One region of the Pseudarthrobacter sp. BRE9 genome, then DNA from elsewhere that is predicted to be linked to it. Evidence: predicted binding sites of a transcription regulator. Region 1 holds the regulator's gene; the other holds the start of a gene.

Region 1 (15,639 bases):
CCCCTCAGGCGAGGGGCGGAAGCGGCTTGCCTAGGCTGCGGCTGCCTTCTTGGCGGAGGTGTCTGCCGGCAGGGAGTCCTTGGCCACCTGGACCAGCGCGGCGAAGGCGTTGGCGTCAGAGACGGCAAGCTCGGCCAGCATACGGCGGTCAACCTCGACCTCGGCGGCCTTCAGGCCCTGGATGAGGCGGTTGTAGGTGAGGCCGTTGGCGCGGGAAGCAGCGTTGATGCGCTGGATCCACAGGCGGCGGAAGTCACCCTTCTTCTTCTTGCGGTCACCGTAGCTGTACACAAACGAGTGCAGCAGCTGCTCTTTGGCCTTGCGGTACAGGCGCGAACGCTGTCCGCGGTAACCCTTTGCGCGTTCAAGAACAACCCGGCGCTTCTTGTGGGCGTTGACCGCCCTCTTCACACGTGCCACGTGCGTACTCCTTCGAAAATCTGATCCCAAGCATCTACTGCCGGTGTCCCGGCGGCCTGAGAATGCTGTTTGGCAGGTGACGGGCCACCAGGTGGCGGCCCCTCATAGAACTTGGAAATTAGATGCCGAGCATCTTCCGGATGACCTTGGCATCGCCCTTGAAGACGATCCGGTCGCCCGCAAGGCGGCGGGTCAGGCGGGAGGACTTGTGCTCCAGGTAGTGGCGGCGGTTGGCCTGCTGGCGGCGCAGCTTGCCGCTGCCGGTCAGCTTGAAGCGCTTCTTAGCACCACTGTGGGTCTTCATCTTCGGCATGGGAACCGATCTCCTTACGTTTCTGCGGCCCCGGGGGCCGCAGTTCTATCGCGCAGCCGCCCCTGCGGGCAGCATGCTGGTTGCTGACTCCCGGGGCGTACCCCGGCAGCTGTGAACTAGTTGGTCTTCTTACCGGCCGGCTTCGGCGCTGCCTTGGGGGCAGGGCGTGCAGCAGGCTTCGGCGCAGCAGGCCTGGCCACCGGCTTGGGCGGTGCAGGCACAGCTGCCGGCTTGGGCGCCACCGGGGCGGCGGCTTCCGGCTTGGCGGCAGCTGCAGGCCTGGGCGCCGGAGCGGCCTTCGGTGCAGCAGCCTTGGGGGCTTCCCGCTTCGGAGCTTCCTGCTTGGGTGCAGCAGCCTTGGGGGCTTCCTGCTTCGGAGCTTCCTGCTTCGGCTCGGCAGCCTTGGGGGCTTCCTGCTTCGGGGCTTCCCGCTTCGGGGCTTCCTGCTCCGGAGCCGCAGCAGCGGGCGCCTCGGCGGGGGCATTGTCTTCAGCAACAGCATCCGGCTCGGTGGAGACGGTGAAACCTTCCGGCAGGAGGTCCGCCAGTGACTGCGTCATGGGGGCCTGGTCCTGGCCGGACGTGTCAACGCGGCCGGAAGCCTTGGCTTCGTTCTGCGCCTTGGCTTCGGCACGCTGGGTGGCGCGCCGCGCTTCGGCCTTGGCCTCAGCCTTGTTCTTCAGCGGGCCCACCACCATGACCATGTTGCGGCCATCAATGCGGGGGCTGGACTCCACCACGCCAACTTCGGCGACGTCGTCCGCGAAGCGCTGGAGCAGGCGGATGCCCATCTCCGGACGCTGCTGCTCACGGCCGCGGAACTGGATCATGGCCTTGACCTTGTCCCCGGCGCCGAGGAAGCGCAGGGCATGGCCGCGCTTGGTCTCGTAGTCGTGGGTGTCGATCTTCAAGCGGAAGCGGATTTCCTTCAGAACGGTGTTCGTCTGGTTCTTCCGGGCCTCACGTGCCTTGACCGCGGCCTCGTACTTGTACTTGCCGAAGTCCATCAGCTTGCACACCGGAGGCTTCGCCTGAGGTGCAACTTCAACGAGATCAAGGTCGGACTCGGCAGCCAGTCGCAGGGCATCCTCAATACGGACGATTCCTACCTGTTCACCTGCAGGGCCGACCAGCCGCACCTCGGGGACGCGGATACGCTCATTGATTCTTGGCTCGCTAATGTTAAAGCTCCTGTGTTTGTTGTTGAGTCCCGGCAAATAGAGAAGGCCCCCAATTGCCGGAGCAATCGAAGGCCTCAGATAGGTTGGCTCAGCAACCCATAAGGGCTGCACGTGCACAGTCCCGGCGAGTGCCGGTTCGTGCCCAACCAGGTACCCGGCAACCTTGCGTCCCCTGCAGGTTCCGGTGGGAACGCCTGGGACAGCGGCTGACGCGGGTGGGAGAGAACTCCGCTTGCAAACTGGAAGCCATTCTACAGAAAAAATTCCCGTCAACGCCGGAAAGCGCTGTTGGGAACCTGATCGTTTTGGGACAATCTCTGAAATAACGACATCCAGTCGGTCTGTGTCAAGCTTACCAGTATGAGCACCTCAGACAGTAATTCGTACGTCTTCGAGCCCGGTGACGCAGGCGCAGACGTTTCACAACAGATCCGGGACATCTCGGAAGTCCCCGCCATCGAGGTCATCACCACGGCCGCCGTGCACCTGATGAGCGCGGCCGCGGTAAAGCTTGGCCTGGCCGCAGAGGACAACGCGGCCGAGCTGAAGGACCTGGACGAGGCCCGGAAACTGATCACCGCGCTTGCCGGCCTGGTGACCGCGGCTGCCCCCGAAATCGGCTCGCAGCACGCCGGACCCTTGCGTGACGGACTGCGGTCCCTCCAGCTGGCCTTCCGTGAAGAGTCCCTGATTCCGGACGCCCCGGGCAAAGGCCCGGGGGAAAAGTACACCGGGGCAGTGAACTAAGGAAAAACCCACCCAAGCAGCGTCCGACGGCGGGACGGCCTTTGCAGGTCGTCCCGCCGTCGTCGTTTCCCAGGTATCAGGCGGCGGCCTTTCGGCGGCGCCGCTGGAGGGCCAGGCCCACCAGGCACAGCGCGACGCCGGCGGTGCCGACGGATACGAAGCCCCCGGACGGTCCCATGACGTCGATGAAAATGCCGGCCAGCGGCGATCCGAGGGCAACACCGGCAGTGAGGGCCGAGCCGTACCAGCCCATGGCCTCCCCCCGCCGCTCCTCGGACACCAGGTCCGCGACTTTTTCGGAGGCCGCCGAGAGCACGGGAGCGCAGAGCAGGCCCGGCAGGACGGAGACGAACGCCAGGGTCCAGGTGTCGTGGGCAAATGCCATGGGCAAGGTCAGCGCCGCCATGCCAAGCAACAGGATGACAGGCGGGATGGGCCGGTGCATGGCGCCATAGATGAGGCCGCCGACCACGGACGCGGCGCACCAGAAGACGAACACGACGCCGATTTCGCTCTGCCGTCCGCCGGTTTGCAGGGCCGCAACGATGCCGACGTCGGTGCCGCTGAGGACCATTCCGGCGCCGGCGGCAACGGCAAAGAGCGCCGCAACCGTCGCGGTGAACCAGGCAAACCCACCTGCCAGCCTGCCCCGCAATCCCTGCCCGGGACCGATGGCCGCGCTGGCGGCCGCACCGGAAGGAACCAGTTCCGCGGCCGCTTCCTGGACGTGGGCCGGTGCGGTGGAGACGACGGCGGCTTCCGCGGCACGCTGCTCATCTTCGGCGCATTCAAGGGTTTGTCCCGGACTGCGGGTGGGCGGGTTGAACCACATGAGGAACAGCCCGGCGAGGGACGTGGCCACGCCCACCACAGTCAGGCCCGCAATCGTGTAACCGCTCGTGGCCACCACGGCGCCGGCCGCAGGCCCGATCATGAACACCATTTCCGTGGTGATGGCGTCCAGGGCGAAGGCGGTGCGCCGCTGGTCCCCCTCCGCCAGGACGCCCAGGGACTGCCGGACCACGCTGAAGATGGGCAGCGTGAGCAGGCCGCCCACGAAGACCAGCGGGAGGAGCCACTGGTAGGACACGTGCGGCACGACAGCCCAGATGACGGTCTCCGAGATCACGGACGGGATGAGTGCGGTCCGCAGCCCCACCGTGTCAACGCGCCGGCCCCGCCATGGAGCGCCCAAGGCAATGCCGATGGTCATGACGGCTGCGGCGGCACCGGCCGCGGCATAGCCCTGGCCGAGGGTGAGGACGATATGCAGGGTCAGGAGCACCCCGGCGGCGGAGTGCGGGATGCGGGCAATCGTGCCCACCAGCAGCAGCCGGCGGATCGGCCGGACGGCGAGCAACTCCCGGTAGAGAGCGAAATTCACGAAGCGGTCCTTCAGGGTATGCCGCAGCACTGGCGGGGATCACCCATCCGGCAGCCGGCTAGTCGGGTGCGCGCCTCAGTTTGATTTCAAGGGAGTCGACGCGCTCCCCAAACAATACATTCCGCGACCACTCGCTCTGCAGCCCGGCCACCAGTTCCTGGACACCGGCGGCGTCCAGGCCGTCCTCCAGGTACAGCACCACCTGAAGCTCCGGCCCCGTACCTCCGCCCGGGACCACGGCGCCATCGGCTGCACTGGAAGCTACTCCCCTGCCCGGCAAAAGCCCGATGCTGCGGATGGCTGCGAAACCGGAAGCGGCGCGGGCCATTTCATCGGCCAGTTCGGGGTCGTTGTAGGAAGGGATCCAGGCGTGCTGTTTGGCCAGTGCCCAGACGCCGGGGCGCCGCACCACGAACGTCACGTCTGCTCCCGGGTCCAGGACAAGGAGCTCGGCACCTTCCGCGACTGCCGAGAGGGCCGCCCGCGCCGCGTACACCGCGACCGGCCGGGCCTCGGGATGCCAGGCGGCCAGCGCGGCGGCCGAGGTGAATGCCGGGAGCGCAATCCTGCCGTCGACCGCTTTCAGCGTCACCAGCGCCATGTCTGCCTGCTTGTCGGCGTGCAGCCCGTGGCCTGTTTCGGCCTCTTCAGCCAGCTGCGCCACAATCGGAATGAAGACCCGGGCCGTTGCCAGGGCGGCGACGACGTCCGCTTCATCGCCTGTCCCCTGCCGGAGCGCGGCCACCGCGGCGATGTAACCGGCGTCCGCAATGCCGTCGTCGTCCTCGAAGTTGTGGATCTTCCCGTCGTCACCGGCAAGGCTGCGTCCCGACCACGGCTGGCCGGCGGAATCGGTGGCGCCGCCGGCGCCGGCCAACGCTGCCGCGATATGGCCGGGCAGTGCGCGGGCTGCCGGTCGCCCCGGCTCTTCAACGTGAGGCATGGGTGGAGATGCGGCCGGGCTCAGCGCCGGCCGGCGACGTCGAGGGCTTCGGGCAGTGTGAAGGCTCCGGCATACAGGGCCTTGCCCACAATGGCGCCTTCCACGCCCAGGGGGACCAGGGACCGGAGGACCTTCAGGTCATCCAGGCTGGAGATGCCGCCGGAAGCAACCACGGGCTTTCCGGTTTTTTCCACCATCTGGCGCAGGAGTTCGACGTTGGGTCCCTGCAAGGTGCCGTCCTTGGTCACGTCGGTCACGACGTAGCGGGAGCAGCCGGCCTCCTCGAGGCGGCCCAGCACGTCCCAGAGGTCCCCGCCTTCCTTGGTCCAGCCCCGGCCGGCCAGGGTTGTTCCGCGGACGTCAAGGCCGACGGCGATTTTGTCGCCAAAGCGCTCGATGGCCCGGCGGGTCCACTCCGGGTTCTCCAGGGCAGCCGTCCCCAGGTTGACCCGGGCCACGCCCAGGTCAAGGGCGGCTTCCAGGGTCTCGTCGTCGCGAAGGCCGCCGGAGAGCTCCACCTTGATGTCCAGCCGGCCCACGACCTCACGGAGCAGGTCAGCGTTGGAGCCGCGGCCGAAAGCGGCGTCCAGGTCCACCAGGTGCACCCACTCGGCGCCCTGCTGCTGCCAGTTCAGCGCAGCTTCAAGGGGGGTGCCGTAACTGGTTTCACTGCCCGCCTCACCCTGGACCAGCCGGACGGCCTGGCCGTTGACGACGTCGACGGCTGGCAGCAGTTCTAGTACCGGCAGGTCATGTGCGGTGGTCATACTCATCCTCGGTGTTGATTCTTCGGTTAGGGCAAAGGCTTGTAGGCGCAGGGCGTGCAGGTCGCCTTTGCGCCGATGCCGCGCTTGGTGGTCAGCCGGCCGGCAGGGTCAGCAGGTAGGCGGCCAGCAGGGACATGGCGGCCAGCACGTAGAACGCCACCTGTGTCCAGAGGGGTTTGCGCTGCTGACGGAATGAGATCCCGCCGCCGATGAGGATTCCGGCGAGGCCCATCAGGAGTACAGACCACATCTAGGCGTCACTGCCGGCGTCCGCCGGTGCTGCAGCGGGTTGCCCGCCGGCCGGCTTGCGCAGGCCTTCCACCCAGTTGCGCAGGAGCCGCGCCCCGGCGTCCCCGGACTTCTCGGGGTGGAACTGGGTGGCGCAGAGGGGGCCGTTCTCGACGGCGGCGATGAACGGGCCGCCGTGCTCGGACCAGGTCACCAGGGGCGGCGCCATCCGGGGCTGGATGACGTCGAAGTTCCATTCCTGCACGCCATACGAGTGCACAAAGTAGAAGCGTTCGTTTTCGACGCCGGCGAAGAGTTTTGAGCCTTCCGGCACCTTGACGGTGTTCCAGCCCATGTGCGGAACCACCTCGGCGGGGAGGGCCTCGACCTTGCCGGGCCACTCGCCGATGCCTTCGGCTTCGGTGCCGTGTTCCACTCCGGCTTCGAAGAGGACTTGGAGGCCCACGCAGATGCCAAGCACCGGACGTCCGCCTGCCACACGCCTGCCGATGAGCCGGATACCGTCCACGGCCTTGAGTTCGCGCATGACGGTCTCGAACGCGCCCACGCCGGGCACGACCAGGCCGTCTGCGTTCAGTACATCCTCGGGTTTGGCGCTGAGGATTACTTCCGCTCCGGCACGTTCCAGAGCGCGCACGGCGGACCGGACGTTCCCGGAGCCGTAGTCGAGCACCGTGACCGTGGGCTTGCCCTCCGGCGAAGGCAGCTTGCGGGATGCTGACGGATCGATGATGGCGCCGTCTTTCAGGACCTGGCCGCTCACAATGCCCCCTTGGTGGATGGGATGCCTTCGACCCGGGGATCGGGTTCGACCGCGGCGCGAAGGGCGCGTGCGAAGGCCTTGAACTGTGCCTCGACGATGTGGTGCGGATCCCGGCCCGCGAGCACGTTCATGTGCAGGCAGATGCCGGCGTGCAGCGTGATGGCCTCGAAGACGTGGCGCGTCAGGGAACCGGTGAAGTGGCCGCCGATCAGGTGGTACTCCTGGCCGGCCGGCTCGCCGCCGTGCACCAGGTAGGGGCGCCCGGACACGTCCACCACAGCGTTGGCAAGTGCTTCGTCCAGCGGCACGGTGGCTTCGCCGAACCGGCGGATCCCCGCCTTGTTGCCCAGGGCGGTCCGGAGGACCTCCCCGAACGTGATGGCGACGTCCTCCACCGTGTGGTGGACGTCGATGTGGGTGTCGCCGGTGGCCTTGACCGTCATGTCGATCAGGGAGTGCTTGCACAGGGCCGTGAGCATGTGGTCGTAGAACGGTACAGAGGTATCGATGTCCGATACGCCGGTTCCATCGAGGTTGATCTCCACGAGTACGGAGGACTCGCTGGTGGCTCGCTCCATGCGGGCGGTCCGGGCGGCGGCCGTATTCGATCCGGTGGGACTCATGGTGAAGGATCCTTTGTGGGAGAAGATGTGGTTCAAGGCGTCCAGCGCCGCTGTATCAAGTCTAGGCGGGAAGCGCGGCCTGGCCCGCAAGGATGCGCTCCAGGGCGGTAAGGAAGGCTGTGGTTTCCGCCTCAGTGCCTGCCGTGACCCTCAGGTGGCCGGGGATCCCCACGTCGCGGATGAGTACCCCGGCGTCCAGCAGCTCCTGCCACACCTGATGCGGATTCTCCAGGCCCCCGAAGAATACGTAGTTGGAGTCGGACGCCGCCGGAGTGAGGCCCATCCGGGTCAGTTCCACCACGATCCGGTCGCGCTGCTTCTTGATGTCCTGGACATCAGCCATCAGCGCTTCGCGGTGTTCGAGGGCGGCCAGGGCGGTTGCCTGGGTGATCGCGGACAGGTGGTACGGCAGGCGTACCAGCCGCAGCGCATCGGTGACCTCCGGGGCGGCCGCCATATAGCCAAGCCGGGCGCCGGCCAGGGCGAAGGCCTTGCTCATGGTCCGGGAAACGATCAGCCGCTCCCGCCCGGGCAGCAGGGTCAGTGCGCTGGGAGTCCCGTCATGCGCGAACTCGTGGTAGGCCTCGTCGACGATCACGATGGCCTGGCTTGCCTCGCCGGCCTCGTAGACAGCTTCCACCACGTCCAGTCCCAGGCCAGTCCCGGTGGGATTGTTGGGCGAACAGAGGAACACGATGTTCGGCTGCAGTTCCTTGACCTGGCGGGCGGCGGACTCTGCGCTCAGATCGTAGCCTTCCGAGCGTTGGCCCTTGATGTACCCGGTGTCGGTTCCGCTGGCGAGCAGGGGGTACATGGAGTACGTGGGCGGAAAGCCGAGGGCGGTCCGTCCGGGACCGCCGAAGGCCTGGAGGATCTGCTGCAGGACTTCATTGGAGCCGTTGGCTGCCCAGAGGTTGGTTTCGTCGAGCCCGTGCCCGAGGTATTCCGCCAACGCTTTCCGCAGCTCGGTGAACTCCCGGTCCGGATAACGGTTGAGTCCTGCGGCAGCCTCTGTGACGGCGGCGCTGATGGCGGCACGCACGTCGGCGGGAACACCATGCGTGTTCTCATTGACGTTCAGCAGGATGGGGACGTCCAGTTGTGGTGCCCCGTAAGGGGTCAGCCCACGAAGATTACTGCGGAGGGGAAGCCGGTTCAGACGTTCTAGCTGGTCGTTCACCTGAACAGTTTAGTTGCCGCAGCAACTACCGGAAAATGTGACGGGTGCTGTTCGCCCAGGGCGTTGTTGCCGTGACCAGGGTTCATCCAAACCCAACGCCGGCAGCCGCCTAGCGCGTGGGGACGAACAGTTGCTGGCCAGGCAGGACGGCGCCGGCGGAAAGGTTGTTGAGCTGGACGATATCCGCCACCACGTCCCGGGCATCGCGGTCCGGAGCGACCGCCCCTGCGATCGACCACAGCGACTGCCCCGCCTGCACCGTCACCATGACCGTAGGGGTCACGGCCAATTCGGCAGCGGAGTCGGAGGCCTTGGCCGGCGAGTTGAAGAGTCCGGACAGCAACATCAGAAGGACGGCGAGGAGTACAAACGGCACTCCGATGAGGACGATCCGCCCACGGCGGGTCAGCCGCAGGGGCGCAGTTGCTGGCTCCGGCTGCGCTGAACAGATTTGGTGCGATGAAGACATCCGGCGCTTTGAAGAATTCCGTCCCTGCAGGGAAACGGGTTGCGGGAGTGAAAAATTGTGAAGCGATATAGCTGACATGAACTGAGCCCTCCTGGACCTGCCGTGCTGCCCGGGTGTCCATCCAGGCAACGGCCGCATCCACTCACTTCGCCGCCGGGCTTCCGGCCACGTTTTCGAATAAGGCACGCGCTGGTTAGAACACATGTTCGAACTTTGCTTGTTAAGTTTTAGCACCTATCAACGAATAATGTCGAGACTCGCTAGAACAAATGTTTGAAAAAGCAATGTGGCTGGCCTAGCTTGGAAACCAAAGAACAACCACCACTGAAGTTGAACAGCAGGGTCTGACAATGACAGTGGCAGTCCTTCCGGTGGCGCTGCGGAACAGTGCCCGGAGGACCATCCGGCGGCAAGCGAAAGGCATTGGCGAATATGGCAGCAGCAGCCGCCGGGGGCAGGACCGCCCCGCAATCGAAGAGGACCGCCAAGGGTTTGACGCCGCGGCAGAAGAAGATCCTGGAAACCATCCAGCGCTCAGTCAATGAAAATGGGTACCCGCCGTCCATGCGCGAGATCGGCGACACCGTTGGCCTGGCGAGTCTGTCCAGCGTGACCCACCAGCTCTCCCAACTGGAAAAACTGGGTTACCTCCGGCGTGATCCCAAGCGGCCCCGCGCCATGGAAGTCCTGATGCCCCTCACCCTGGATGGCGGCGGCAAAGCAGCAGGCACGTCTCCTGCGCCGCAGGCCCCGGGCAGCGGTGCCACCGTCACGGAACTTCCCACCGCACTTGATACGGCCATGGTTCCGCTGGTTGGCCGGATTGCCGCCGGCGGTCCCATCCTCGCTGAGCAACTCGTCGAAGACGTCATGCCGCTCCCCCGCCAGCTCGTTGGCCAGGGCGAACTTTTCATGCTCAGGGTGGCAGGCGATTCGATGGTGGACGCGGCAATCTGCGACGGTGACTGGGTGGTGGTGCGCCGTCAGGCGGACGCGGCCAACGGGGACATCGTTGCCGCCCTTCTCGACGACGAAGCGACCGTCAAGACTTTCCGCCAGCGCGACGGCCACACCTGGCTGCTCCCCCAAAACACGCAGTACGAACCCATCTTGGGAGACCACGCCACCATTATGGGCAAAGTCGTCTCGGTCCTGCGTTCCCTTTAGGCGGGTCCCCCAGCCCGGACCCTTGAGCCTGCGGGTTCCCTCCTGAGCCAGTCCCGCGGCCCACGCCTCAGTTGTCCTGCGCCTGCCGGACTCTATCTGGTCGCGTCCGCGCCGAGCCTGGTCAATGCGGCCAGCGCCTTGCTGCGGTCCGTCGTGGCCCAGAACGGGGGCAGCGCTCCCCGCAGGAATCCGGCGTAGCGCTCTGTTGCCAGCCGCGAGTCCAGAACGGCCACCACGCCCTTGTCACCGGTGGACCGGATCAGCCGGCCCGCACCCTGGGCCAGCCGGATGGCGGCGTGCGTGGCCGAAACAGACATGAAGCCGTTCCCACCGGCCTGCGCCACGGCACGCGAACGCGCCGTCATCAGCGGGTCATCCGGCCTGGGGAACGGGATGCGGTCGATGACGACCAGGCGGCAGGAGCCTCCCGGTACGTCAACCCCCTGCCACAGTGACATCGTCCCGAAGAGGCAGGTGTCCGGTTCATCGGCGAACTGCTTGACCAGGGCTGTCATGGTTGACTCGCCCTGGCAGAGGACGGTTACATCGAGCTTGGGCCGGAGGGCGTCAGCAGCTTCCTCGGCAGCCCGGCGCGATGAAAACAGGCACAGGGCTCCGCCGCCCGAGGCTTTGATGAGGGCCTCCAGTTCCTCCAGCGCCTCCGGGGAAACGCCGCGGCCGGGCTTTGGCAGGTGGCCGGCCACGTACAGGATGCCCTGCTTCGGGTAGTCAAAGGGCGAGCCGACATCCACGCCCGTCCAGCTGGGCGCGCCATCGCCGATAAGGCCAAGTCCGCCGGCCGCGGGTTCAAACGCCGAGCCTATGGCCAGGGTCGCGGACGTAAGCACGACGGTGTGCCCGGCGAAGAGCCCTTCCCGCAGCCTGCCGGCCACCGACAGCGGTGCAATGTTGATCAGCACCGGCGCGTTGTCATCGGGCTGCGAGTATCCCTGGCCCGGGTCGAACGTTCCCGCCCGGGAAAACCACACGACTTCCCGGTTTTCACGGGCAGCGATCAGCCGCTCACACAGTTCCAGGATGAGCATGAGGCGGGACCGCGCCAGCTGCCGGCCGCCGTCGGCCGTGGTGTTGCTGTCCCCCTTGGAATCGGACAACGCGGCCCGGCACGCCTCCCGCAGCTGGTCGATGCAGTCCAGCTGTTCATCGTTGAGGCCGTTGGGGAGCAGGCCGTTCGACGCCCCCGTGAGGGCAAGCTCAAGGTTGTCGGCTGCGGCGTTCAGGGCATCGACGGTGATGGCCGTATGTTTGCGGGCACCGGAAGCGGCAGCGTGGACCATGGCCACCGATAGCTGCCCGGACACGGCGCCGGTAACCCGGTCCTGGAGTTCGTGCGCTTCGTCCACCACCACGACGTCGTATTCGGGCAGGACCGCAAGCCCCTCGAAGGCACTGACGGCAAGCATCGCATGGTTGGTCACCACCACATCTGCCTCGGCTGCGTCCTGCCGCGCCAGCTCGCTGAAACACTCGGCGGCCATGGGGCATTTTTGGGCGCCCAGGCACTCCATGGAGGTGACGGAGACCTGGCGCCAGGCACGGTCTGTCACGCCGGGCAGGAGCTCGTCCCGGTCGCCGGTGGCCGTTTTCTCCGCCCACTCGCGGAGCCGCACCACTTCCTTGCCAAGCTGGGAAGAGGGTCCGCCCACGGACGCGGCGAAGTGCGGGACGCTGGTGTCCTCGCCCAGGGAAAAGAGCTGCCCCTCGGCAGGCTCCTCCGAGGGGAACCCGCCTTCGAGTTTGTGGCGGCAGACGTAGTTGGACCGCCCCTTCACCAGGGCAACCTTGACGGGCCGTTCCAGGGCGGGCGTGATGTTCTTCAGGAGCCGTGGCAGGTCCCTGCCAACAATCTGGGTTTGCAGTGCCAGCGTGGCTGTCGACACGAGGGCCGGTTTGTTGCTCTCCAGGGCATGGGCGATGAGCGGCACGAGGTAGGCCAGCGACTTGCCTGTGCCGGTGCCGGCCTGGACCAGCAGATGGTTGCCGGTTTCGATGGCGCGGGCCACCTGCCGGGCCATTTCGTGTTGTCCGGTGCGGCTTTGTCCGCCCATGCCGGCGACGGCGCGGTCGAGCAGTTCGATGACGAACTGCTCGCCGGCCGTCAGCGCGGATTCGCCGGCCGCGGGGTCACTCATTGACGACGAATGGTTCCAGTTCGGACGCCAGGCCCTCCCGGACCTTCACCTCAGCCCTGGTCCCTGCTTCAACGTGGTCCACGCTGAGGATTTCGGCGTCGGACTCGTGGAGCTTGCTGATGAGGTCTCCACGGTCATACGGGATGAGCAGGTCCATCTTGACCGAAGGCCGGGGAATCGATTCGCTGATGGCCTTCAGCAGTTCCGGAATGCCCTCGCCGGTGCGGGCGGACACTACCACGTGGCGTGGCTCGCGCTGCTTCAAACGCTCCACAACGAAGGGGTCGGCAGCATCGGCCTTGTTCAGGACGATGATCTCCGGTACCTTCCGGGCATCAACTTCGCTGAAGACCTTCCGCACGGCAGCGATCTGGCCTTCGGGATCCGGGTGCGAAACATCCACCACGTGCAGGATCAGGTCCGAGTCCGCCACCTCCTCGAGCGTGGAGCGGAAGGCCTCCACCAGCTGGGTGGGCAGCGATCGGACGAATCCGACGGTGTCAGCCAGGGTGTACCCCAGGCCGTCCGCAGTTTCCGCCCTGCGGACGGTGGGATCCAGGGTGGCGAACAGCGCATTCTCCACCAGGACTCCGGCGTCAGTAAGGCGGTTGAGCAGCGAGGACTTGCCGGCGTTGGTATACCCGGCAATCGCCACGGAGGGCACTTCATTACGACGGCGGTTGGCCCGCTTGGTCTCGCGTGCCGGCTTCATGGCGGCGATTTCACGCCGCAGCTTTGCCATGCGGGTACGGATCCGGCGCCGGTCCAGTTCGATCTTGGTCTCACCGGGGCCGCGGGAGCCCATGCCGGCGGCAGCGCCGCCCACCTGGCCACCGGCCTGGCGGGACATCGACTCGCCCCAGCCGCGCAAGCGCGGAAGCAGGTATTCCAGCTGCGCCAGTTCCACTTGGGCCTTGCCTTCGCGGCTCTTGGCATGCTGGGCGAAGATGTCGAGGATCAGGGCCGTGCGGTCGATGACCTTGACCTTGACGATGTCTTCAAGGCCACGACGCTGGGAAGGTGCCAGTTCGGCGTCCACCACCACGGTGTCCGCACCCGTGGACATGACGATGTCCCTGAGCTCGAGTGCCTTGCCTGAACCCAGGAAGGTTCCCGGGTCCGGCTTGTCACGGCGCTGCACCAGCCCGTCCAGGACCTCCGAACCGGCAGTCTCGGCAAGGGCCGCCAGCTCGCGCAGCGAGTTTTCGGCGTCGGCAAGCGTTCCCTCGGACCAAAGCCCGGCCAGGACCACGCGCTCCAGGCGCAGTTGCCGGTACTCGACTTCGGTAACGTCTTCGAGTTCGGTTGACAGGCCTGCCCGCCGGCGCAGCGCGCGCCGTTCCTCGAGGTCCTGCTGGTCGCCGTCGTACGTTGAGTGTTCTTCGTCAAGGCGGGAAATAGCCTGTGCCTTGCCGAGCACTGCTTTTCCATTGCCGCTGCCTTCACCGTCGGGCGTGCTGACATTCTTGGCCGGGACGTCCTTGGCGAGGATCCGGTCGATGACAGCCTGGATCTCCTGCGGACTCATGTCCTGGGCGGCTGGATCGGAACCGGTATTGGGCTGGCTGGTCATGGTCTCCTTTGAAGATTCGGCAATTCCAGAATAGTGCTGATTGGTGGGAAGTTGGAACGTATTCGCGCTGGGCTGACGGCCTGCGGTCATGCAATTCTCCTGGTTATTTCGCGGCCGGCTGCGATGCCGGGGCCGGGGATGCCGCGTCAGGACGGCGGCAGGGCTAAAAAGGCCGGAAAATAGCGGGAAGTGCAGCAGAAGGCTGACTTTCGAGTATCGTCCGGCGGCCGGAGCAGACAGTTGGTCTGGCCGGTGCACAAGCGGAAGGCTGAAAACCTGCATCGCTGCGGGACGGGCTGTCGCTGGAGGACAGGCTGCGGGACGGGCGTGGCCCGTGCCGGCTACTCGAAGATCAGGAACATGCCATCAAGCCTAGCAGAGCGGATTTTGCACGGTTTCCCATTACGCTGCAAGGGGAACTACTCTGGCCAGTTATGGAGTCCGCACACTATTTCAGCACGTCCCCCGCCGGCCCCTTTACCCGTAAGCCGCTCACGGTGGAGCTGGCCGGCGAAACGCGCAGGCTCCAGACGTCCACGGGCATCTTCAGCCCGGACGGGATCGACAAGGGCACCGCGGTGCTCCTGGCCGAAGTTCCGGCGCCGCACCCCCAGGGCAACCTGCTGGACATCGGATGCGGCTGGGGGCCCATCGCGCTCACCATGGCACTTTTGGCGCCCGGGTCAAAGGTCTATGCGGTGGACGTCAACGAACGCTGTGTCGCCCTGACCAACGAAAACGCGGCCTCCCTGGGGCTGGCCAACGTCGTCGCCAGCACGCCCCGGGAGGTTGACGCCAACCTCCGTTTCGATACGATCTGGTCCAACCCGCCCATCAGGATCGGCAAGGAGGAACTGCACGCCCTGCTCACGCTGTGGCTTCCGCGCCTGGCGGACGGCGGGACAGCATGGCTGGTGGTGCAGAAGAACCTGGGCTCGGATTCCCTTCAGCGCTGGCTGGCCGCCGAACTGGACAGCTCCTTCAGCGTCACCCGTGAGTCAACGTCAAAGTCCTTCCGGATCCTGAAGGTTACGAAAGCGTCCCGCTCGCCACAATGACGGCGGGGCCGCTGAGCTCCACGTGCTCGTGGCCCGCGGGGCCGGCGAAGAACTTCACCCCCACCACTCCGCCGGGAACGTGGACACGCCAGGCATCGGGCGCTTCGGCGCCGGCCCAGTGCCGGATGGCCACGGCGGCAGCGCAGGCACCCGTTCCACAGGACTGGGTCTCCCCCACACCCCGCTCGTGGACCCGCATGGTGACAGAGCCCACGCCATCATGGACCAGCGGCTCCGCGGGGACCACGAACTCCACGTTGGTCCCGTTCGCCGGTACCGGATCGACCTTGGGTGCAGTGAAGAGCCGCGTGCCTTCGAGCTCGCTCAGTTCCGCGAGGGCCACCACCGTGTGCGGGTTGCCCATGCTCACGGAGAGTGCCGGACGGGGAACTTCCAGCCCATCGGCCGTCACAAGGGAATCCATGGCCTTGGCGCTTGCTTCCCCGGGGAAGATGAACTCCCAAGGACCCATGTCCACGGCATAACCGTTCCCGGTCCGGACCACGGTCTTCACCCCGCCGCGGGTGCCGATGGTGAGCGATCCGCCGTCGGGCAGGTCGATCAGGCCCTCGGAGCGCAGGAAGTGGACGAAAACCCTTACTCCGTTGCCGCACATTTCAGACAGTGAGCCGTCGGCATTGCGGTAATC
Region 2 (15,639 bases), on a different contig from region 1:
ACTGTGCCGCCCACCTCGGCGCCCTCGGGTTCCTTGCGGAACACGGTCTTCAGCGCCGCCAGCTTCTCGGCGGTGGAACCGGGACGGATGCCCTCGTCCCGCACCAGGTCCGTGCCCGGGACCGGGGCCACGAGGTTGTCGTAGAATCCTTCGTCCCACGCGGCGGCGGACAGGTTGTGGGAGTTCGCTGCAAATTCGTCCTGCGCCTGCCGGCTCACGCCGTACTTCTCGCGCAGCCGCTCGGTGGCCTCACCGAGCGAGATGGTCCATTCCTTCGGCATCGCCTTGTTCACCAGGCGCCAGCCCAGCGTGGTGGACGCCAGCGTCATGTCCCCGGCCGGGTAGGGTTTCTCGGTCTTGGGCAGCACCCAGGGGGCGCGGGACATCGACTCGGCCCCGCCCACCAGCATCAGATCGGCGTCGCCGGCGTTGATCTGCCGCGAGGCGATGATCGCAGCATCCAGCGACGAGCCGCACAGCCGGTTGACCGTGGTACCCGGGATGGACATCGGCAAGCCCGCGAGCAGGGTGCCCATGCGGGCGATGTTGCGGTTTTCCTCGCCGGCGCCGTTGGCGTTGCCGAACACCACCTCGTCAATCCGCTCCGGATCCAGCCCGGGAGCGCGCTTCACGGACTCTTTGATCACGTGCGCTGCAAGGTCGTCCGGGCGGACGGCGGCGAGGCCCGAGCCGAACTTGCCGAACGGGGTGCGCACGGCGTCGTACACAAAAGCCTGGTTCACGGTGTTGTGTCCATTTCTCGAAAGACCTGCTGGGCAGTTTTGAAGGCGGTGTTGGCGGAGGGGACTCCGCAGTAGATCGCGGTCTGCAGCAGGATTTCCTTGATCTCGTCCCTGCTCAGCCCGTTCCGGAGGGCGGCGCGGATGTGCATCGCCAGCTCCTCCCAGTGCCCGTGCGCCACCATGGCGGTGATGGTAACCGCGGAGCGCATCTGCCGCGGGAGCCCGGGCCGGGTCCAGATTCCACCCCAGGCGATCCGCGTGATCATGTCCTGGAAGTCCTCGGTGAACTCATCCTTGTTGGCGTTGGCCCGGTCCACGTGCGCGTCCCCAAGGACTTCGCGCCGGACCACCATGCCGCCGTCGTAAATCTCCTGGCTGGTGGCGTCCGGCTGGACCACCCCGTGCCTCTCATTCCGGCTCATTTGGCTGCCTCCCGTGATTCGGCCCAGGTGACCAGGCTGCGCATGAGGTCGGCAACGTGGGCGGGCGCCTCTGCGGGAGCCAGGTGTGAAATACCCTCGATGGTGACGGCGGTGGCGGTGCCGCCGCCGGCGGTGATTCCGGCCGCGACTTCGTCCGCCATTGCCGGTGTGGAGACGCCGTCCATCGCACCGGCAATGACCTGCGTGGGGACCCGGATGCTGCCCAGTTCCGCGCGGACATCGAAGGCGGCCAGGGCTTCGCAGCAGAAGGCGTAGCTGAAGCGGTCGGCGTCGCGCAGGGAGTGCAGGAGGCGGCTGCTGAACTCGGGTTCGCGGTCCATGAAGCCGGGCGCGAACCACCGCTGGGCGGACCCTTGGATCATCACGGGCGTGCCCTGGGTGCGGACGGTTTCGGCGCGCTCCAGCCAGCCCTCGGGAGTTCCGATTTTGGCTCCGCTGTTCTGGACGGAGAGGCTCTTCAGCCGTTCGCCGTGCTTTACGCCGAGCTGCAGTCCTACGGCGCCGCCCAGGGAGACTCCGGCGTAGTGGAAGGCCTCACCGGGGGCGATGGAATCGACCAGGTCCACGACGGCGTCCGCGAGGGCGGCGACGTCGAACGGTTCGGTGGCGGCGGGTGAGACACCGTGGCCGGGCAGGTCCCAGGCCACAACGTCGTAGTGATTGCCGAGCAGGGTGGCGACCCGGTTCCACAGGACGGATGAGGTGCCCAGGGACGGACCCACTACCAGCAGGGGGTGGTCGCCGAGGGGTCGCTGGGGGGACAGCAGCGCTGCCTTTACGGCCGGTTTAGCCACGGGAAGCTCCATTCGCGTTGGGGGAAACATAGTCGGGAAAGGATGCCAGGATGCGCCGGGAGATGTCCGGGGCCTGACCCAGGTAGCTGCCGGGGTCCAGGAGCTCTTCCAGCCGCTGGTCGGGGACGACGGCGGCGGGGACAGCTTCGCGGAGCAGCTTGCGGTAGGTGCCGGCCTGCTCTGCCGGGGGCGTCTGCAGGGTCTGGTCCACGACGTCCTGCAGCTGCTGCTTGCCGTTGCGCCCGTTGTTCTCCGCCAGCAGCGGTGCCACCGCGGCGCTGACACCCTCGGCCAGCAGCAGCGGGCCCGCGAGATCCAGGTTGCGGCGCATGGCGTCCGGGAAAGCCTGCAGTCCCTCCGCGAGCTCGCGGAGGTGGCCGGCGGCGCCGAGGGCCAGGGCCAGGAGCTGGCGGAGTGCCGGCCATTCGGTGTGCCAGGCGCCGTCTGGGCGTTCATCGTTAAAGTTTGCGGCGGCCATGTGTAACTGGGCAGCCAGGCCGGGCCCCTGCAGTGCGGCACTGCGGACCAGGACAGACAGCACAGGGTTCTGCTTCTGCGGCATGGCGGAGGACACCCCGCGGCCGGCAGCGCGCGGTTCCGCGAGCTCGGCCACCTCGGGCCGGCTCAGGAACAGGACGTCCGCGGCGATCTTGCCGAACGCGTCCAGGACCGAAGCCAGCGCATGCCCAAGGGAGGTGATGGCCAGGCGGTTGGTGTGCCAGGGAGCCGCCGCCGGGGCGAGCCCCAGCTGTGCTGCCAGGGCGTCGGCCAGGGTGAACGGTGTGGCGTGCGTGCCATCCGTCAGCACGGTTCCGGCGGCCAGCGTTCCTGCCGCGCCGCCGAACTGGACGGGAAATTCCAGGCGTTCCAGCTGCCGGCCCGCGGCGGAAAGTCCGTGGAACCACTGCGCAGCCCGGAGCCCAAAGGTGTACGGAAGGGAATGCTGCGTCAGGCTCCTGCCCACGCACAGCGTCTCCGCATGCTGCTCCGCCAGGGCGGCCAGCGCCGTCGTGGTGCCTTTCACATCTGCCAGCACGGCGTGCACGGTGTTGCGGGCCAGCAGCATCAGGGCCGTGTCCAGCACGTCCTGGCTGGTCAGGGAGGTGTGCACGGCCTTCCCGGCGCCGACACCGGCGGCGTCCAGGGCCGCAACATTCTTCCGGAGGTCGGCCAGCAGCGGAATGACGGGGTTGCCGCCGCCCTGGGCTCGCAGCGCAATGCCGGCGAGGTCGTAGCGCCCCGCCTCGGCAGCGGAAGCCACGACGGCGGCGGAACCGGCAGGTGCCAGGCCGGCCCGTTGCAGCACGGCTGCCCAGCCGGACTCGACGGCGAGGATCGCCGCCAGCACTGCCCGGTCCCCTGTCAGTGCTGCCACCAGGGGTGACGCTGACACGGGACTGAGCAGGCCGGCGTCGGCCTCTTCCGCGAAGTCTCGCAGGTTTCCCGGGGCGGTGTTGGTCACTGGAAGTCCAGGAAGACCGTCTCGCCCTCACCCTGGAGGCGGATGTCCCAGGTGAGGCCGCCATCAGGGTCGCGGCGGGCGATCAGCGTCTGGCGGCGCTCCGGTTCCAGCGAGGTGAGCAGCGGATCGTTGGCCAGCGCTTCGGTGTCCTCCGGAAGGTAGATCCGGGTGAACAGGCGGTTGGTCAGGCCGCGGGCAAAGATGGCCACTGAGATGAACGCCGCTGCCCCGGGCTTGGTGGGGCCGGGGTTGACGGTGGTGAAAGTGAAGACGCCGGAATTGCCCACGGCGCCGCGGCCCCACCCGGTGAAGGTGTAGCCGTCGCGGACCAGGGAGCCGGTGCGCTGGACAACCTTGCCCTCGGCGTCCGGCTGCCAGATTTCCAGGATGGCGTCCGGAATGGCCTGGCCGGAGCCGTCGTACACGGTGCCCTGCAGGCGGATGGAGCCGGCTGAACCAGGGGCCAGCAGCTCGTTGTCCTTCTCGAACGGCAGCGCGTAGCCGTAAAAGGGGCCAACGGTCTGGCCCGGGGTGGGAACAAGTTTGGTGCTCATTTTCCTATTCCTCATCACCTTCTGCGCCGAGCGCCTCGTTTTCGGTCCAGGTCCGCTTGGGCCCCGTCAGGACGATGTCCCAGTTGTAGCCCAGGGCCCATTCGGGCTCTGTGAGGCTGTGGTCGTAGGTTGCCACCAGCCGGTCGCGGGCGTCCTGGTCCACGATGGTCTGGTAGATCGGGTCCAGCGGGAAAAGCTGGTCGCCGGGGAAGTACATCTGGGTGATGATGCGCTGGGTGAACTCGGTGCCGAACAGCGAGAAGTGGATGTGTGCCGGGCGCCAGGCATTCAGGTGGTTCTTCCACGGGTACGCGCCGGGCTTGATGGTGGTGAACCGGTAGGAGCCATCCGGGCCGGTGATGCAGCGGCCGATGCCCGTGAAGTTGGGGTCAATGGGTGCAGGATGCTGGTCGCGCTTGTGGATGTAGCGGCCGGACGCATTGGCCTGCCAGATCTCCACGAGCTGGCCCGCCACCGGCCGGCCGTCGCCGTCCAGGACCTTGCCGGAGACGATGATCCGCTCGCCCAGCGGTTCGCCGTTGTGCTGGATGGTCAGGTCGGATTCGAGGGCGTGCACGTCCTGGTGCCCGAACGCCGGCGAGTACAGCTCGATGGTTTCCGGATCCGCGTGGTGCAGGCTCTTGGTGGGGTGGCGCAGGATGCTGCTGCGGTATGGCGGGTAGTCCAGCCGCGGCTGGGTCTCGGCAGTGCCGCCGTCCTTCAACGCTCGCTGGTAGGCCTCGCCGATGGCGTTGATCTCTGCACTGAGGTCCGCCTGTGACTCGATGGCCTTGTCCAGGGGCTGGTGGGCAGCCTTCGGTTCGGCCGGGGGCACGAGTTCCTCCGACTCCAGCTCCGCGGTGATCTCTTCCGGCACGGCTGGCTCCTTTCTGGTTGTTTGTTACTTACGTCTGGGTCTGGGTGGGTCAGCTGCGGTGGAGCGAGTCGTATTGGACTGCGTGGCGGACGGGAGCGTTGGGGGCACCGTAGCCGTCATAACCACCGCGGCGTTCCACCATTTCGAAGAAGACACTTCCCACGGTGGCTGTGTAGAAATGCAGGAATTCGCCGTCGGCGTCCCGGTCAAACAGAAGGTTCAGCTCCTGCAGCGTGGCCAGGAAGCCGGGTTCAAGGTCGAACCGGGCGTCCAGGTCCTCGTAGTAGTTGGCCGGGATCTGCAGGAACTCAAGGCCCCGGTCCCGTGCTGCGCGGGCCGTCGCCACGAGGTCGTCCACCGCGAAGGCGATGTGTTCCTGGTAGGTCTTGCGGACCTCGCTCCTGGCCTGCTGGATGGGGGCGAGGTTCAGGACAAGCCGCACCGCGCCGTCGGAGGTCTGCATGACCTGCGAGCGAACCAGCCCGCCGGGGCTGGGCACCTCCGCGAACGGCTGCGGCTCCAGGGCCAGGGCGCTCGTGTAGAAGAGGACTGCTTCGTCGAAGTGCTGCCACGGCTGGGCAAGGTTGACGTGGTCGATGACCGCGCTGGCCCCCGCGGAGGGGTGTTCCAGCCCTTCCCCGAACTCGTGCGTCCACGCCGCAGTGCCGTCGGGGCTGCCCTGGCAGAGGAAGATTTCGGTGGAGTCCGGCGCGGAGATGCCCTGGAACACTTCCTCGTCCGCCTGGACCTTGCGGGCCACCACGGGGGCCTTGAGCTGCTGGGCCCGGGCGGAGGCAATCACCGGCGAATCGACGTCGAACCCCAGCGCCGCGATGGCGGGCTCGGCATGCTGCGCTGCCTGTTCGTTGATGATCACCCGGGCCTGGCCCATGGTCCAGAGCTGGACGTCCTTGGTGCGGTGCCGGCCTTCGAAGGCGAAGCCGAGCTGGCCCAGGAGTTTCTCCAGCTGTGCGGTGTCGTCGGCCTTGACTTCGGCGAAGTTGAAGCCGGCAGGCTCGTTCACCTTGGGCAGCGTGGCAAGTTCCATGGGATAACGACGGCGGGGCGCGGCGCCGTTGTTTGGCGCCCCTTCGGCGTCCGCGAGCCATTTGGCGCTCTGCTCCTCAAGCCAGATGAGCGACCGCATGGCGTCGACGGCCGTGCGCTCCACGTCCGACTGGCGGAAGACGTCGTTGAAGACCTCGAGCGACACAGGGCCGGTGTAGCCGGCGCGGACCACGTGGCCCATGAACTTGGCCAGCTCGAACTGGCCTTCACCCGGGAAGACCCGGTAGTGCCGGCTCCAGGACAGTACGTCCATGGAGAGCTTGGGGGCGTCCGCCACCTGGACGAAGAAGATCTTCTCCGGGTTGAACCCCTCGATGTGGGAGGTTTCCCAGTCCCGGGACAGGATGTGGAAGGAGTCCAGGCAGGTCCCCAGGTTGGGGTGGTCCACCATCTCCACCAGCCGGTAGGCGTGTTCGTAGTCGTTGACGTACTTGCCCCAGGCCAACGCTTCATACGCCACCTTGACGCCATGGTCGCCGGCGAGGTTCGCCAGCTGTGCCAGCTGTTCGGCGCGGAGGCCGTCGTCGTCGATGGTGGCCGTGGCAACGTTGGAGCAGACCAGGATGGTGTCCATGCCCAGCCGGGACATGAGCTTGAACTTGGCCTCGGCGCGCCGGAGGTTGGCCTTGAGCAGGTCCGGGGTGACGCCGTCGAAGTCGCGGAACGGCTGGTAAAGGTCCAGGCCCAGGCCCAGGTCGGCGGCCATCTTCCGCACGTCTTCGGGGCTGAGCGGTGAGGTGACCAGGTCCTGTTCGAAGATTTCGATGCCGTCGAAGCCTGCGATGGCGCAGGCTTGCATCTTCTCCTTCAGGGTGCCGGACAGGCAGACGGTGGCGATTCCGGTGCGCATCAGGCGGCCACCTCCTCGGCGGCAACAAGCTCAAGGAAGTGGCTGCGCATGCGGTCCGGGTCGGCGGCCAGGCCGGTGAAGATCCGGAATGCATCCGAGGCCTGGCCCACGGCCATCCGGCCGCCGTCGAGGACGTTGCAGCCCTTGGCCCGGGCCCCGCGGACCAGCTCGGTGTCGATGGGGCGGTAGACGATGTCCGCCACCCAGTGCCGGGGCTCCAGCAGGTCCAGGTCCAGCGGGACGCCGGGATGGGCGGCCATGCCCACCGGGGTGCAGTGAACCAGGCCGTCGGCCGTGCGCATCAGCTGCGGCAGCTCCGCCGTCGTGCCTGCCGTCACGGTGCTGTCCGGGAAGAAGCCGGCCAGCTCGGCAGCCCGGGCCCCGGCCCGCGCGGGGTCCATATCCACCAGGTGCAGCATGCGGACGCCAGCGGTCAACAGGGCGTAGGCGACGGCGGACCCCGCGCCCCCGGCGCCAAGCTGCACCACACGGTCCAGCTTCGCGCCGGGCAGGCCGGAGGCGAGTGCGGCGGCAAAGCCGGAGAAGTCGGTGTTGTGGCCGATGAATCGGCCGTCGCGGATCACCACGGTGTTGACGGCCCCGAGCCGCCGGGCGTCCGGGCTGACCTCGTCCAGGTGCTGCAGGACAAGCTGCTTGCAGGGGTGCGTGATGTTCAGGCCGTTGAAGCCCAGCGTGCGGGCACTGTGCAGGATGGCGCCGACCGACTCTCCGGTCAGGCCCAGCTCCAGCAGGTCGATGGGGCGGTACAGGTAGCGCAGGCCCTGCACGTCACCTTCCCGTTCGTGCATGGGCGGCGTGAGCGATGGCGTGACGCCGTCACCAACCAGTCCCACCAGGTAGGACTCAGTTCGATTGCTCATGCGTGCAGCTCCTTCGGTACGGCACCGGGCAGTCGCGGAACGTGGGCCGCGCTGCAGGGTGACAGGGATTACGGTACATCAATTGTTCACTTATCGCACTCTTGTTCTAGATACGAACAACGACGAGGTTCAAAGACAGAAAGTTGCCCTGATTGCTACCGCTGCGGAAGCCTGGCGGCCAGCTCCGCCGCGGCTTCCTGCAGCAGCGGGACGTGGGCCTTCAACTCCTCAAGGCCCAGCCGGAACACCGGCACGGCAGTTGCCAGGGATGCGAACGCGTGCCCCTGGCTGTTGAGCAGCGGGACTGCCACAGCACGCATGCCGGCCTCGTTTTCCTCGTCCATGACGGCGTAGCCCTGCCGCCGCACCTTCTCAATTTCTGCGCGGAACGCATCCCGATCGGTGATGGACTTTTCAGTGAGCCCCTCAAGCGGCAGCTCCGCCAGGAGCCTTTCCCGCTCCGCGTCCTCGGCGAAAGCCACCAGGGCCTTTCCGACGGCGGTGGTGGACAGGGAGCCCAGATGGCCGGGGTCACTGGTTACCCGGAAGATCTGCGGGCCGTCCACCTTGCTGACCGTCAGGTGGTGGTGGCCGTCGCGGACGCTAAGGATGGTCGCCTCACCGGTCTCGGCAGTAACGCGGCGCAGGACCGGCATGGCCGTACCGGCGAAGCCATGATGGTTGGACACGCGCTGGCCCAGCTGGAAGATGCGCAGGCCCAGATGGTAGCGGCGGCCGTCCGGCTCATAGTCCACAAAGCCGTCCCGGGCCAAGGAGCCAAGGAGCCGGTAGGTGGTGCTGAAGGGCAGCTCCGCCCGCCGCGATATCTCGGCGGCGCTTGCCCCGCGGGGCTCGTCCCCCAGCAGTACCAGGAGGCCCAGCGCCTTGCCCACCATATCGGTCCGGTCGGCCCCCTTCCTGCCGCCGGCGCCGGGCCCGATGCCCACCTCTTCGGGCAATTCCGCAGGCTGGGGCTGAACGTCATCGTTCACTGTGGCTTGGTTCACACTCATGCTTCGATGTTGCCACAATGTGAGAGCTATTTCTACCTAGTGATTATTTTCTTGACAAGTGACAGCCCTCACAGCCATAGTTTCTGTATCGCACAAGTAGCTCCCACCATGTGGCTACGAATGCCGGGTCTTCTTCCGGACTCCAGCCGCATCGCGCCCCGCCCGCACCAAGGCAACGGCGGCTGCGACCCCCAGATCCATCAGCGACAATGTCGTCACACCAAAGGAACACCATGAGCCAGACACTTCCGTCCGCCGGGGCGGGTGCCCTCACCTCTGCCGGGACGCCCAAGAAGGCCGCCCTCGCCAGCTTCCTGGGCAGCGCGGTCGAATACTACGATTTCTTCATCTTCGGATCCGCTGCGGCACTGATCTTCCCCAAGGTCTTCTTCCCCGATGCAGACACCAACGCCGCCATCATGTCCTTCGCCACCTTCGGCTTCGCCTACGTGGCACGTCCCGTGGGGGCCATCATCCTGGGCCACTTCGGTGACCGGGTGGGCCGCCGGAAGGTCCTGATGTTCACCCTGCTGCTCATGGGCGGCTCCACCTTCATCATCGGCTGCCTGCCGGACTTCCACACCGTCGGCTGGTGGGCTCCTGTACTGCTGGTGCTCGCACGTCTCTGCCAGGGCCTCTCCGCCGCCGGTGAGCAGGCCGGCGCCTCCTCCATGACGCTGGAGCACGCCCCGGACAACCGCCGCTCGTTCTTCACTTCCTGGACCCTGACCGGTACGCAGGGCGGCCAGATCCTCGCGGCCCTGGTGTTCATTCCCGTCCTGGCCCTGCCGGATGAGATTAAGTTCGGCATCGGCTGGCGGATCCCGTTCTGGCTCAGCGCCGTGGTGGTCGTGGTCGCATTCCTTATCCGCCGCACCCTGCATGAGCCGCCCGCGTTCGAGGAAGCCCGCAAGAACGCCCAGATCGCCAAGCTTCCCGTGGCGGACCTGCTCAAGGGCCACTGGCGCGACGTCCTCCGCGTGATCTGCTGCGCCTTCATCGCTGCCGTGTCCACCGTGTTCGGCACCCTGGCCATCAGCTACGCCAAGACCGTGGCGGGAGTGGACGGAACCACCACCCTCTGGCTGGTGGTGGGCGCCAACCTGGTCGCCCTGGGCACGCAACCGCTCTTTGGAATGCTTGCGGACAAGATTGGCCGCAAGCCGGTCTTCATCTACGGCGCCCTGGCCAGCGCGGCCCTGACCCCAGTGTTCCTGCTCAGCCTGGAGTCCGGCAGCGTCCCCCTGATGTTCCTGGCCGCCATCGGCTACTTCTCCGGCGGCTATGCAGCAGCCAACGCCGTCTGGCCGTCCTTCTACGCCGAGATGTTCAGCACCAAGGTCCGGTTCTCCGGCCTGGCCATCGGCACCCAGCTGGGCTTCCTGATGGCAGGGTTCGCACCGGCCATCGTGGCTGCCATGGGCGGCATCAAGCCCGGAGGCTGGGTCCAGATCAGCATCTTCACCGCCATCATCTGCGCCGTTGCGGCAGTCTCGGCGCTGACCGCCAAGGAGTCCTTCCGGACCCCCACCAAGCTGCTGGGCCTGAAGTAGGCACCTGAAAGCGTCCACACTGGCCCGGTTTTGAAGCCGGAAAGCCCGCCATTCCCCCAAATGGCGGGCTTTCCCCTCTTAAAACTGGGCTGCTTTGGCCCAGGCCTGGCCTGAGCCCCCGCTACGCCCGTCCGGTCTCCAGCACCGAGGCCAGGTCAAAGTTGACCGGCTCCTCCAGTTGCTCATAGGTGCATGACTCCGGGTCCCGGTCCGGCCGCCAGCGGTTGAACTGGGCGGTGTGCCGGAACCTGTCGCCCTCCATGTGGTCGTAGCGGACTTCCACCACCAGTTCCGGGCGAAGCGGAACGAAGGACAGGTCCTTCCCGGCGCTCCACCTGCTGCCTTCGGCGTTCCGCGGCGTCCGCTCCCCTTCTTCCTGCTTGGCCCACGCCCACGGGTGGTTGTCGAAATCGGTCACCAGCGGCTGGAGCTGGTCAAACAATTCCTTGCGGCGCTTCATCGGGAAGGCGCCGATCACGCCTACGCTCGCCAGGCCGCCGTCGTCCTTGTAGAGGCCCAGCAGCAGGGAGCCGATGGCGTCCGGTCCGCTTTTGTGGAGCCGGTAGCCGGCCACCACGCAGTCCGCCGTGCGCTCGTGCTTGACCTTGAACATGACCCGCTTGTCCGGCTCGTACCGGCCGTCCAGGCGCTTGGCCACAATGCCGTCCAGCCCGGCCCCCTCGAACTGTTCGAACCACTGCGCGGCGGTGTGCTTGTCCGTGGTGGCGGCGGTGAGGTGGACCGGTACGCTGCTGGCCGCGAGCGCCTTCTCCAGCGCCGCCCGCCGTTCCGAAAACGGCCTGGCGGTGTAGTCGTCGTCGCCGAGCGCCAGCAGGTCGAATGCCACGAAGCTCGCCGGGGTTTGTTGGGCCAGGAGCTTCACCCGGCTGGCGGCGGGGTGGATGCGCTGCTGCAGGGCGTCGAAATCCAGCCGGTCCCCGGAAGCCCCCACGAGGATGATCTCGCCGTCCACCACGCAGCGCGGCGGCAGGTTTTCCTTCAGCGCCGCAACGAGCTCCGGGAAGTAGCGGGTCATGGGCTTCTCGTTGCGGCTGCCGATCTCAAGGTCGTCACCGTCCCTGAAGATGATGGACCGGAAGCCGTCCCACTTGGGCTCGTAACTGAGGTCCCCGCTTCCTGGAATGCCGTCAATGCCGCTGACGGCCTTGGCGAGCATGGGCGGGACGGGCGGCATCACGGGAAGTTCCATAGTGCCCATTCTTGCCCGGCCCACGCCCTGGACGGTAGGGCGCCACGGCGCCGGAAGGGTTTTCAGCCGGCCAGGAGCCAGACCACCAGCACCAGCACGGGCGCCGCGGCGGCCGTGGAGAGCAGGATCGTTTCCCGCGCCACCGCCACGCCTTTCCCGTATTTGCTGGCAAACAGGAACACGTTCTGGGCCGAGGGCAGCGCGGCCATGAGCACCACGCCCAGCAGCATGTGGTGGTCCAGGTCAAAGAGGAAGCGGCCGACGACGAACGCCACCGCCGGCATCACCGCGGACTTGAGTGCCGTGGCAGTAAGGATTTCGGCCGTGTGGCCGCCGCTCCGAAGCATTTTGGTCCCGTGCAGCGACATCCCGAAAGCCAGCAGCACCACGGGGACGGCCGCGCCGCCCAGGAGCGTCAGCGGCGCCATCACCGGGGGCGGGGGCTGCACGTGCAACGCGGCCAGGACCACGCCCAGGAGCGAGGCAATGATCATGGGGTTCCGGAACGGCTGGGTCAGCATGAGCCGGGGCGAGAACCGGCCGGCCTCCGAGAGGTCCAGCAGGGTCAGGACCAGCGGGGCGAACAGGAGCAACTGGACCAGCAGGACCGGAGCTACGGGGGTAGCGTCCCCCAGGGCGTACAGCGTGATGGGGATGCCGATGTTGTTGGCGTTGACATAGGAGCCGGCCATCGCGCCCACGGCCGTTTCAGCCAGCGGCCTTCGGAACCAGATCCGGCTGGCGGCGACATAAAGAAGCGCGGTGACCGCCGCGGTGATCAGGGCGAGCGGAACATAAGCGGAAAAGACCACGGAAAGGTCCGATTTCAGCACCACGGTGAAGAGCAGCACCGGGTTGGTGATGAAGAAGGCGGTACGGGTCAGTGCCGAGATGGTGGGTTCGTCGCCCAGCCCGCAACGCGCAGCGATGTATCCCACGCCGATGACGACGCCGATCACCGCCAGTCCGATGAGCACACCGCCCACTTGGCATACTTCCTTCCGGTTCCGCCCCGCCCTGCACGGCGGCAGGACAAAGGACTACAAGTCTCAAACTTATCGGACAAGCAGGCCATGCTGTCGCCACCTGTCGCCAGGGCAGCGCCGGATACCCCTCGACAGGCGGCCTGCCGGACGGTACAGCTTAACGATGGTTACCGTCGGCTTCCACGCATCCCACGAACAGATCAGTCCCGGCCAGTTGCTCAAGGACGTCCAGCACGCGGAACGGGCGGGCTTTGACGCGGCCATGTGCTCGGACCATATCGAGCCGTGGTCCGCCCGGCAGGGGCACTCCGGCTTCGCGTGGTCGTGGCTGGGCGCGGCGCTGGCCACCACCAGCCTGCGGTTCGGCGTGGTGACCGCACCGGGCCAGCGCTACCACCCCGCCATCATCGCCCACGCCTCCGCAACCCTGGCCTGCATGTTCCCCGGCAGGTTCTGGTTTGCCCCCGGCAGCGGCGAAAACATGAACGAGCACATCACCGGTGACCCCTGGCCAGCCAAAGACCTCCGGCAGCGCCGGCTGGAAGAATGCGTGGACGTAATCCGCCGCCTTCACCGCGGCGAGGAAGTCACCCACCGCGGTCTGGTGACCGTGGAGCAGGCGCGGATCTGGGACGTCCCCGATTCCCCGCCCCCGCTCATCGCCCCGGCCATCAGCGTGGACACGGCCCGCCGGGCGGCAGCCTGGGCGGACGGCCTGGTCACCGTCAACCAGCCGGCGCCCAAGCTGCGGGACATGCTCGCCGCCTACCGGGACAACGGTGGCAAGGGCAAAGCGGTTTTGCAGGTGCACTTGTCCTGGGCAGGAACTGAGGACGAGGCGGTTGCCGTTGCGTTGGAGCAGTGGCGGACAAACACTTTCGCACCACCCATCCCCTGGGACCTGCCCTCCGCGGGCCATTTCGACGGGGTTGGCGGGCACGTGGGCGAGGAGCAGGTCCGCGGCACCGTGAACGTTTCAGCCAGTCTGGGCCGGCACGTGGACTGGCTGGCTGAATACGCGGAGCTGGGCTTCGACGAGCTGTACCTGCACTTCGTGGGGCAGGTCCAGGGTCCTTTCATCGACGCATTCGCCGCACAGGTGCTCCCGCAGGTGCGCACCGCCGGCGGTACCCCCACGGAACCGCAGCTGGCGGCGGCGGCTGCCAACCCGGCGTCGGACGCTCCAGCGTGAACATCGCTGAGACGTCCGACCTGTGGTGGAAAACCGCGGTGATCTACTGCCTGGACGTGGAGACCTTTTTTGACGACGACGGCGACGGCACCGGCGACTTCGCCGGCCTGACCCAGCGCGTGGACTACCTCGCGGCACTGGGCGTGAACTGCATCTGGCTCATGCCGTTCTACCCGTCGCCGGACAGGGACGACGGCTACGACGTGACGGACTTTTTCGACGTCGACCGGCGGTTCGGCACGCTGGGCGACTTCGTGGAGTTCATCCGCACCGCAAAGGACCGGGGCATCCGGGTCATCGCGGACTTCGTGGTGAACCACACCTCGAACCGGCACCCCTGGTTCCTCGAGGCCCGCACGTCGGTGGACAACGCGTACCGCGACTACTACGTCTGGCGGAGCGACCCTCCGCCGGACACGTCATCGGAAGTGGTTTTTCCGGGCGAACAAACCTCCATCTGGACCCGGGACGATGCCACCGGGGAGTGGTACCTGCACATGTTCATGGAGCACCAGCCGGACCTCAACGTCACCAACCCGGCAGTACGCAACGAGATCGCCAAAGCCATGGGCCTGTGGCTGGAGCTCGGGCTGGACGGTTTCCGGCTGGATGCCGTGCCGTTCTTCCTGGAAACCCGCGGCGCCCCCAAGGACGAGGCGGCCAACATCAACCCGCACGACTACCTCAGCGCCCTGCGCAGCTTCCTCAACAGGCGCAATGGTGGGGCGGTGCTGCTGGGCGAGGTGAACCTGCCGTACAAGGAACAACTTGAGTATTTCGGCGGCGCCGAAGGTAACGAGCTGAACATGCAGTTCGACTTCATGGCCATGCAGCACATCTACCTGTCGCTCGCCAGGCAGGACGCCCGGCCGCTGGCCGAGACGCTGAAGACGCGTCCCAGGCTGCACCCGGACAACCACTGGGCCATGTTCGTGCGCAACCATGACGAGCTCACCCTGGATAAACTCAGCGACCGTGAGCGGCAGGAGGTTTTTGCCGCGTTCGGGCCGGACAAGAACATGCAGCTCTACGGCCGGGGACTGCGCCGACGACTGCCGCCGATGCTGGATGGCGACGCCGACCGGATCCGGATGGTCTACTCCCTGATGTTCTCCCTGCCCGGGACGCCGGTGCTCTTCTACGGCGAAGAGATTGGAATGGGCGAGGACCTGCGGCAGAAGGGCCGCGCCGCCGTCCGCACGCCCATGCAGTGGAACGATGAAAAGAACGGCGGCTTCTCGAGTGCCAAGGCATCCGAACTGGTGGTCCCGCTGGTGCGCGGGGAGTATGGTCCGGAGAAGGTCAATGCCGCCGCCGCCAAGCGGGATCCCGCCTCCCTGTGGAACTTCATGGCCACGCTCATCCAGCGGTACCGCGAATCGCCGGAGCTCGGCTGGGGCGAATTCGCCGTGATCGAGCAGCCGGAGCCTGCTGTCTTCGCCCATCGCTGCAGCTCTTCGGAGGCCAGCGTGGTGCTGCTGCACAACTTCGGCGAAGCGCCCGTCAAGGTCACGGCGAACGCCGGGCCGGTCGACGGCCCGCCGGGAGCGTTCCGGGACGCCATGCTGCTGGACCTGTTCGACGGCGGCAACGTCCCCCTGGAGCCCGACGGCGGCTTCACGGTGGAGCTGGGCCGCTACGGCTACCGCTGGTTCCGCATGCACCGGAGAGGCGACCGGCTGGCACCGTAACCCGCCGCCCGCCGTCGCGCTGTGTGAAAAGATCAACCATGCACGCAATGCAGCACTCCAGCAAGCTTGAAAACGTCCGGTACGAACTCCGGGGTCCGGTCCTGCAGGCGGCCAAAAACATGGAGGCCGAGGGGCACCGGATCCTCAAGATGAACCTCGGGGACACGGCGCCGTTCGGCCTGGAGGCACCGGAGTCCGTGGTGGTGGACATGATCCACCACCTCCGCGGCGCCCAGGGCTACAGTGACTCCAAGGGCATCTTCACTGCACGGACCGCCATCTCGCAGTATTACCAGACGCGTGGCTTGATGAACATCGGGGT

The links. The regulator LexA, encoded in region 1, represses DNA repair genes until DNA is damaged. The targets are predictions, from matches to a motif close to TCGAACANNTGTTCGA.
Region 2: the regulator LexA is predicted to act here: its motif matches at 7,766-7,781, upstream of Q9R31_RS15095 (shikimate dehydrogenase).

What each region holds. Positions count from the first base shown of each region.
Region 1 is NZ_JAUZUY010000014.1:27,924-43,562, forward strand. Features, by position in the region: gene rplT (50S ribosomal protein L20) at 31-420, opposite strand; gene rpmI (50S ribosomal protein L35) at 539-733, opposite strand; gene infC (translation initiation factor IF-3) at 850-1,872, opposite strand; gene Q9R31_RS19555 (DUF1844 domain-containing protein) at 2,275-2,661, shown strand; gene Q9R31_RS19560 (MFS transporter) at 2,738-4,045, opposite strand; gene Q9R31_RS19565 (SseB family protein) at 4,104-4,988, opposite strand; gene priA (bifunctional 1-(5-phosphoribosyl)-5-((5-phosphoribosylamino)methylideneamino)imidazole-4-carboxamide isomerase/phosphoribosylanthranilate isomerase PriA) at 5,009-5,755, opposite strand; gene Q9R31_RS19575 (hypothetical protein) at 5,847-6,005, opposite strand; gene hisH (imidazole glycerol phosphate synthase subunit HisH) at 6,006-6,767, opposite strand; gene hisB (imidazoleglycerol-phosphate dehydratase HisB) at 6,764-7,390, opposite strand; gene Q9R31_RS19590 (histidinol-phosphate transaminase) at 7,452-8,570, opposite strand; gene Q9R31_RS19595 (LysM peptidoglycan-binding domain-containing protein) at 8,680-9,039, opposite strand; gene lexA (transcriptional repressor LexA) at 9,472-10,206, shown strand; gene Q9R31_RS19605 (ATP-dependent DNA helicase) at 10,299-12,359, opposite strand; gene hflX (GTPase HflX) at 12,352-13,932, opposite strand; gene Q9R31_RS19615 (methyltransferase) at 14,367-14,990, shown strand; gene dapF (diaminopimelate epimerase) at 14,962-15,639, opposite strand, start outside.
Region 2 is NZ_JAUZUY010000008.1:122,660-138,298, reverse strand. Features, by position in the region: gene Q9R31_RS15130 (thiolase family protein) at 1-743, opposite strand, end outside; gene pcaC (4-carboxymuconolactone decarboxylase) at 740-1,165, opposite strand; gene Q9R31_RS15120 (alpha/beta fold hydrolase) at 1,162-1,980, opposite strand; gene Q9R31_RS15115 (lyase family protein) at 1,973-3,442, opposite strand; gene pcaG (protocatechuate 3,4-dioxygenase subunit alpha) at 3,439-3,996, opposite strand; gene pcaH (protocatechuate 3,4-dioxygenase subunit beta) at 4,001-4,873, opposite strand; gene Q9R31_RS15100 (TIM barrel protein) at 4,923-6,791, opposite strand; gene Q9R31_RS15095 (shikimate dehydrogenase) at 6,791-7,672, opposite strand; gene Q9R31_RS15090 (IclR family transcriptional regulator) at 7,828-8,685, opposite strand; gene Q9R31_RS15085 (MFS transporter) at 8,919-10,238, shown strand; gene Q9R31_RS15080 (ATP-dependent DNA ligase) at 10,360-11,448, opposite strand; gene Q9R31_RS15075 (AEC family transporter) at 11,511-12,434, opposite strand; gene Q9R31_RS15070 (TIGR03885 family FMN-dependent LLM class oxidoreductase) at 12,598-13,626, shown strand; gene Q9R31_RS15065 (alpha-amylase family protein) at 13,623-15,317, shown strand; gene Q9R31_RS15060 (pyridoxal phosphate-dependent aminotransferase) at 15,356-15,639, shown strand, end outside.